2 regions of the Mesorhizobium sp. LSJC269B00 genome follow, and region 1 is predicted to be linked to the other one. Evidence: riboswitches for the same ligand, from Rfam matches in the RefSeq annotation. Region 1 holds a riboswitch; the other holds the start of a gene.
The links. Region 1 has a riboswitch for S-adenosylmethionine ahead of X771_RS147730 (O-succinylhomoserine sulfhydrylase). Riboswitches for the same ligand answer to the same signal wherever they lie in the genome.

Region 1 (3,402 bases):
CCGACATCTGGTCGCGCCAGGCGCGCTGGGCGCGGTTGCGCCGCGTCACTTTCCCGCTGTTTTTCGCACCCGAGATCCTGACCGGCGTCGCCGTGCCGCTGGCGTTGGCGCTGGTGGCGGCCGCAAGTGCCGGCATCAGCCTGCCGGCCACGGTGTTGGCCGTGCTGACGGCGGCCTACATTCCCGAATGCGCGCTGGCCGCGGCCAAGGGCTGGCACCTGTCGCTGCGCATGGTCCCGGCGATGATGGTGCGCGACATGATGCTTCCCGCCATCTGGGCGCGCGGCTGGCTGAGCGGCGCCGTCGACTGGCGCGGCAACATCATGACCATCGGCACCAAGACGGCCGAACTGGAAGAGGTTTCGTCGGGAGCGTGACGCCTCGCGGCCTATCCGGCTGCCTTCAGCGCCTGCGCAACGTCCTCCAGCAGATCGTCCGTATCCTCAAGACCGACCGACAGCCTGAGCGTTCCCGGCCCGATGCCAAGCTCGGCGCGAGCTTCGTCGCTGAGGTTCTTGTGCGTGGTGGTCGCCGGATGGGTGATCAGGCTCTTGGCGTCGCCGAGATTGTTGGAGATCAGCACGATGTCGAGCGCGTTCTGCAAGGCGAAGGCCGCCTGCTTGCCGCCCTTGATGTCGAGGCAGATCAGCGTCGATCCGCCTGTCATCTGCTTCTTGACGATGTCGGCCTGCGGGTGGTCGGCGCGGCCGGGATAGATGACGCGGGCGATTTCCGGCCGTCCTGCCAGGAAATCCGCGATCTTGGCCGCGCTTTCAGTCTGCTGGCGCACCCGAACCGGCAGCGTCTCCAGGCCCTTGAGCAGCGTCCAGGCGTTGAACGGCGACAGGCTCGGGCCGGTGTGGCGGAAATAGTCGTGCAAATTCTCGTCGATCCATTTCTTGTCCGACAGGATGATGCCGCCGAGACAGCGTCCCTGGCCGTCAATGTGCTTGGTCGCGGAGTAGACGACGATATGGGCGCCGAGCTGCAAGGGCTTCTGCTGCAAGGGCGTGGCGAAGACATTGTCGACGATCAGCCTGGCGCCGATCGAGGTGGCGAGCGCCGCCACCGCTGCGATGTCGACCACTTCCAGCGTCGGATTGGTCGGGCTTTCCAAGAAGAACAGTTTCGTGTTCGGCCGCACCGCCTTTTCCCAGTTGGCGATGTCGGTGCCGTCGACCAGCGTTGCCTCGATGCCGTATTTCGGCGCCAGCGTCTCCACCACCCAGCGGCAGGAGCCGAACAGCGCGCGCGCCGCAACGATATGGTCGCCGGCCTTGGCGCTGCACAGGAGCGCTGCCGTCACCGCCGCCATGCCGGACGCCGTGGCGCGCGCATCTTCGGCACCCTCCAGCGCGCACATGCGCTTTTCGAACATGTCGACGGTAGGGTTGGCATAGCGCGAATAGATGAAGCCCGGCTCCTCGCCCTTGAAACGGGCTTCCGCGGCCTGCGCCGTTTCATAGACATAGCCCTGGGTGAGATACATCGCTTCCGACGTCTCGCCGAACTGGGAACGCAGTGTTCCCCCGTGCACGAGTGCGGTCTGAGGCTTCCAGTTACGCTTCTTGGTGCTCATCGCTTTTGTTCCAGACACAAAAAAACCGGCCGCGAAAGTCGCAACCGGTCCATATGGCCTTGCGGCCCGACGGTCCTTTAGCGACTTGTTTAACGTGGCTGCAAGCCGACCGGCCAAATCACCACGGGATAACGACCCTTTAGACCTCACCTGCGCTTGCGTCAATTGCCGGCTTCATTAAGAGGTTTGTACCAGGCAGGTTCCGCAATAATATCCAGCGGTTTTGCGGCAAGAACCTGCCACAAAGAGACCGACCTTGGAGCGGAGCCAGCCTTTTGCGGCAGACAGGCATTCTTCCCGATCAGGACATTTCCGCGCTGTTTCAGTCCGGCGCGCTGAAGTCGCCGCGCGCGCTCGATGTCGACCAGGTGCAGCCGGCGAGCCTCGATCTCAGGCTCGGCGACAAGGCTTTTCGCGTGCGCGCCTCCTTCCTGCCGGGTCCCGATCATCTGGTGGCCGACAAGCTTCACCGGCTGAAATTGCATGAGTTCAGTCTCGCCGAGGGCGCGGTCCTGGAAACCGGCTGCGTCTACATCGTGCCGCTGCTCGAAAGCCTGGCGCTGCCCGCAAACGTGTCGGCCTCGGCCAACCCGAAGAGCTCGACAGGCCGGCTCGACATCTTCACCCGGGTGATGACCGATCGCGGCCATGAGTTCGACAAGATCGCCGCCGGCTATCACGGGCCGCTTTATCTTGAAGTCAGTCCTCGCACCTTCCCGATCGTCGTGCGCGCCGGATCGCGACTGTCGCAGATCCGCTTTCGCACCGGCAACGCGCTGTTATCGGAGGCAGAGCTGAACGAATTGCACCGCGCCGAGATGCTGGTGGCGACCGAGCCGCCCAACATTTCCGGCGGCGGCATTGCGCTGTCGATCGATCTTGACGGCGACCAGAACGGCCTGGTCGGCTATCGCGGCAAGCATCACACCGGCTTGGTCGATGTCGACAAGCGCGCCGCCCAGGATGCCGTCGATTTCTGGGAGCCGCTCTATAAGAGCGGCGCCGGCGAACTGGTGCTCGACCCGGACGAGTTCTACATCCTGGTCAGCCGCGAAGCGGTGCACGTGCCGCCGCTCTACGCCGCCGAGATGACGCCCTTCGATCCGCTGGTTGGCGAATTCCGTGTTCACTATGCCGGCTTCTTCGATCCGGGCTTCGGCCATTCGGCCTCAGGCGGCACCGGCAGCCGGGCGGTGCTCGAAGTGCGCAGCCACGAAGTGCCGTTCATCCTCGACCACGGCCAGATCGTCGGCCGGCTGGTCTACGAACACATGCTGAAGCGGCCGCAGGCGCTTTACGGCACCGATCTCGGCTCGAATTACCAGGCGCAAGGCCTCAAGCTCTCCAAGCATTTCCGCCCCGCCGGCTGAACCTTCGATCACCATCAGGCAAAATACTTGCCTGCGCTGCCTCACCATGCTTGGCTGCCTTTCGGTGGCCGGCAAGAGAACGGCGCGCAAGGGGAACCAAAATGCAGATTTCAAGATGGATCATATCGGCAGCGGGCGCTGCCATGCTGGTGATATCGGCCGGCTCGCTGGCTGAGGCGCAGGAGAAATTGAAGATCGGCACCGAGGGCGCTTATCCGCCCTTCAACACCATCACCGCGGACGGCAAGATCGAGGGCTTCGACATCGACATTGCCAATGCGCTGTGTGCGCAGATGAAGGTCGAGTGCGAGATCGTCACCCAGGACTGGGACGGCATCATCCCGGCGCTGCAGGCGAAAAAGTTCGACGCCATCATCGCCTCGATGAGCATCACCGAGGAGCGCAAGAAACAGGTCGCCTTCACCAACAAATACTACACGACGCCGCTGGCGC
Region 2 (3,402 bases), on a different contig from region 1:
CCGTTGCCGTCGAGCGCGGTGGCTTTCTCGACCGAAGCGCCGAGTTCCTCGACCAGATTGACGAAGTCGCGGATGGTGCAGAAATGGATGTTGGGCGTGTCGTACCAGGAATAGGGCAGGTCCGCGGTCACCGGCATCCGGCCATTGACGAACAGCGACAGCCGCACCCGCCAGTGGCCGAAATTGGGGAAGGAGACGATGGCGCGGTTGCCGATTCGCAGCAGTTCGTCGAGCACCAGCTTCGGGTTGCGGGTCGCCTGCAGCGTCTGTGACAGAACGACGAAGTCAAAACCCTTGTCCGGATAGAATTCGAGGTCGGTGTCGGCATCGCCCTGGATGACCGAGAGGCCGCGCGCAACGCATTCATTGACGCCGCGCTGTGACAGCTCCAGCCCGCGGCCGTCGACCTGCTTGGTCTCCTGCAGGAGTTCGAGCAGCAGGCCGTCGCCGGAGCCGACATCGAGCACCCGCGACTGCGGGGGTATCAGGTTGGCCACGACTTCCAGGTCGACGCGCTGGCTGCCATTGACGCTCATGAGGCGAGCCCCCTTGCGCGGGCCGCCGAGCCGATGAAGCCCTTGATGGCGGCAAACAGTTCGGGTTCGTCGAGCAGGAAGGCATCATGGCCGCGGTCGGTGTCGATCTCGACGAAGGAGACCGATGCGCCGGCGGCGTTGAGCGCATGCACGATCGAGCGGCTCTCCTCGGTCGGGAACAGCCAGTCCGAGGTGAAGGACACCAGGCAGAAGCGGGTCTTGGTGCCGGCAAAGGCATCTGCCAACCGGCCGCCATGGTCGGCGGCGAGGTCGAAATAATCCATCGAACGGGTCATGTAGAGGTAGGAGTTGGCGTCGAAGCGGTCGACGAATGTCATGCCCTGGTGGCGCAGATAGCTTTCGATCTGGAAATCTGCGTCGAAACCGAAGGTCAGCGCTTCGCGGTCCTGCAGATTGCGGCCGAATTTCCGATGCAGGGCGGCTTCCGACAGATAGGTGATGTGGGCGGCCATGCGCGCCACGGCGAGCCCCTTTTCCGGGCGCTTGCCGTGCTCGAAATATTTGCCGCCATGCCAGTCCGGATCAGCCATGACAGCCTGGCGGCCGACCTCGTGGAAGGCGATGTTCTGCGAGGAATGGCGTGCGCCTGTGGCGATCGGCAGGGCCGAGAAGACGCGCTCGGAATAGCATGACGCCCATTCCAGCACCTGCATGCCGCCCATCGAGCCGCCGAGCACGCAAAACAGCTTTTCGATGCCGAAATGGTCGACCAGCATCAGTTGCGCCCGCACCATGTCGCGGATGGTGATGATTGGCAGGTCGAGGCCGTAGGGCTTGCCGGTGGCGGGATTGGTCGAGGCCGGACCGGTGGAGCCGAGGCAGCCGCCGATGACGTTGGAGCAAATGACGAAGAAGCGGTTGGTGTCGATGATCTTGCCGGGACCGATCAGCACTTCCCACCAGCCGGGCTTGCCGGTCACCGGATTGGTGCTGGCGACATGCTGGTCGCCGGTCAGCGCGTGGCAGACCAGGATGGCGTTGGTGCGGGCATCGTTGAGGGCGCCATATGTCTGGTAGGCGATCTGGAACGGCGACAAAAGCGTGCCGGCGTCGAGCTTCAGCGGCTTGTCAGGGCCAAAACGCAACACAGGGCTCGACGGGTTGTCGGCCTCGTTGTTGGTTTTTGTAGCGCGGAGCGCGGCCATGTGACTCTCCTTGCCCGCCGTCAGGCAATAAAAAACCGGCAATGCGATCGCAAAGCCGGTTACGTCACGCAAACGGCCCTTTAGCGAGTTGTTTAACGTGGCTGCAAGCCGACCGGCCAAATCACCACGGAACTGTTGCGTTCTTCTAGAACTCGTGCGGCCCGGCGTCAACGGCCAGCTATTGCCCGCCTCTCGACATTCGCGGCTACGGCTTGTATTTCCGCTGCGGCCTCCGGACGGAGGCATTCTCGATGGATTTGCGACATGGACAAGACAGCGGACAAGGCACGGCCGACGCCCCGCGCGGGCATTATGGACATCGACGCCTATGTGCCGGGCAAGAGCACGGCACCGGCCGGCGTCGCCAAGGTCCATAAATTGTCGTCGAACGAGAACCCGCTCGGCCCGTCGCCGAAGGCGATCGAGGCCGCGCGCGAAGTGGCCAGCAAGCTCGATGTCTATCCCGACGGCACCGCCCGCCGGCTGCGCGAGGCGATCGCCGAGGTGCATGGCCTCAACCCGGCAAACATCATCTGCTCCAACGGTTCCGACGAGATTTTGGGCCTGCTGGCGCAGACCTATCTGGCGGCCGGCGATGAGGCCATCATCACCGAACACGCCTTCATGATCTACAAGATCTACATCCAGTCGGCCGGCGGGACACCGGTGACGATCAAGGAAACCGAGGAACGCGCCGACGTCGACGCGATCCTGGCCGCGGTGACACCGCGGACCAAAATCATCTTCCTCGCCAATCCCAACAATCCGACCGGAACCTATCTGCCGTTCCAGGAGGTCCGCCGCCTGCATTCCGCTCTCCCGGGCAACGTGCTTCTGGTGCTCGACGCGGCCTATGCCGAATATGTCAGGCGCAATGACTATGAGGCCGGCATCGAGCTGGCGGGCAGCGCACAGAATGTGGTCATGACCCGCACCTTCTCCAAGCTTGGCCTTGGCGGCGCGCGCATCGGCTGGATGTATGGCCCACTGCACATCGTCGATGCCATCAACCGCATCCGCGGCCCTTTCAACGTTAACGCAACAGCGATCGAGGCCGGCATTGCCGCCATCCGCGACCGCGCCCATGTCGAGCGCAGTTCGTTGCACAACGAGACCTGGCTTACCTGGCTGAATGAAGAACTGACGAAGCTTGGGCTGCGCGTGACGCCCAGCGTCGGCAATTTCGTCCTCATCCACTTTCCCGACGACAAGAGGCATTCGGCTGAGGCGGCGGACGATTACCTCACCCAGCGCGGCTATATATTGCGGCGCGTTACCGGCTATGGCTTTCCCAATGCGCTGCGCATGAGCGTCGGCACCGAAGAAGCAAATCGCGGCGTCATCGATGCCCTCACGACATTTCTGAAAAGCTGAAACAATGACAGCACCGATGTTTGAAAAGATCGCGCTGGTCGGCATCGGCCTGATCGGCTCGTCGCTGGCCCGCATCATCCGCCGCGAGGGCCTGGCCCGCCATGTCGCCATCGCGACGCGCAGCCCGGCCACGCTGGCGCGGGCGAAGGAGCTCGGTCTTGGCGAGAGCTACACCACCGACGCCAGGGAAGCGGTCCGCGACGCCGACCTGATCATCGTCTCGGTGCCAGTGGGGTCGTCGGGCGAGGTGGCGCAAGAGATCGCAGCGGCGCTGAAAAAAGGCGCCATCCTCACCGATGTCGGTTCGACCAAGGCCTCCGTCATTG

Region 2: linked by a shared signal. The riboswitch ahead of X771_RS160425 (homoserine O-acetyltransferase) and the one ahead of X771_RS147730 (O-succinylhomoserine sulfhydrylase) in region 1 are both predicted to bind S-adenosylmethionine.

Annotation. Positions count from the first base shown of each region.
Region 1 is NZ_AYVN01000006.1:28,627-32,028, reverse strand. Features, by position in the region: gene X771_RS147725 (ceramide glucosyltransferase) at 1-377, shown strand, start outside; gene X771_RS147730 (O-succinylhomoserine sulfhydrylase) at 389-1,579, opposite strand; SAM riboswitch at 1,637-1,714, opposite strand; gene X771_RS147735 (2'-deoxycytidine 5'-triphosphate deaminase) at 1,855-2,949, shown strand; gene X771_RS147740 (ABC transporter substrate-binding protein) at 3,051-3,402, shown strand, end outside.
Region 2 is NZ_AYVN01000001.1:924,861-928,262, reverse strand. Features, by position in the region: gene metW (methionine biosynthesis protein MetW) at 1-536, opposite strand, end outside; gene X771_RS160425 (homoserine O-acetyltransferase) at 533-1,702, opposite strand; SAM riboswitch at 1,763-1,840, opposite strand; gene hisC (histidinol-phosphate transaminase) at 1,967-3,076, shown strand; gene X771_RS160435 (prephenate/arogenate dehydrogenase family protein) at 3,081-3,402, shown strand, end outside.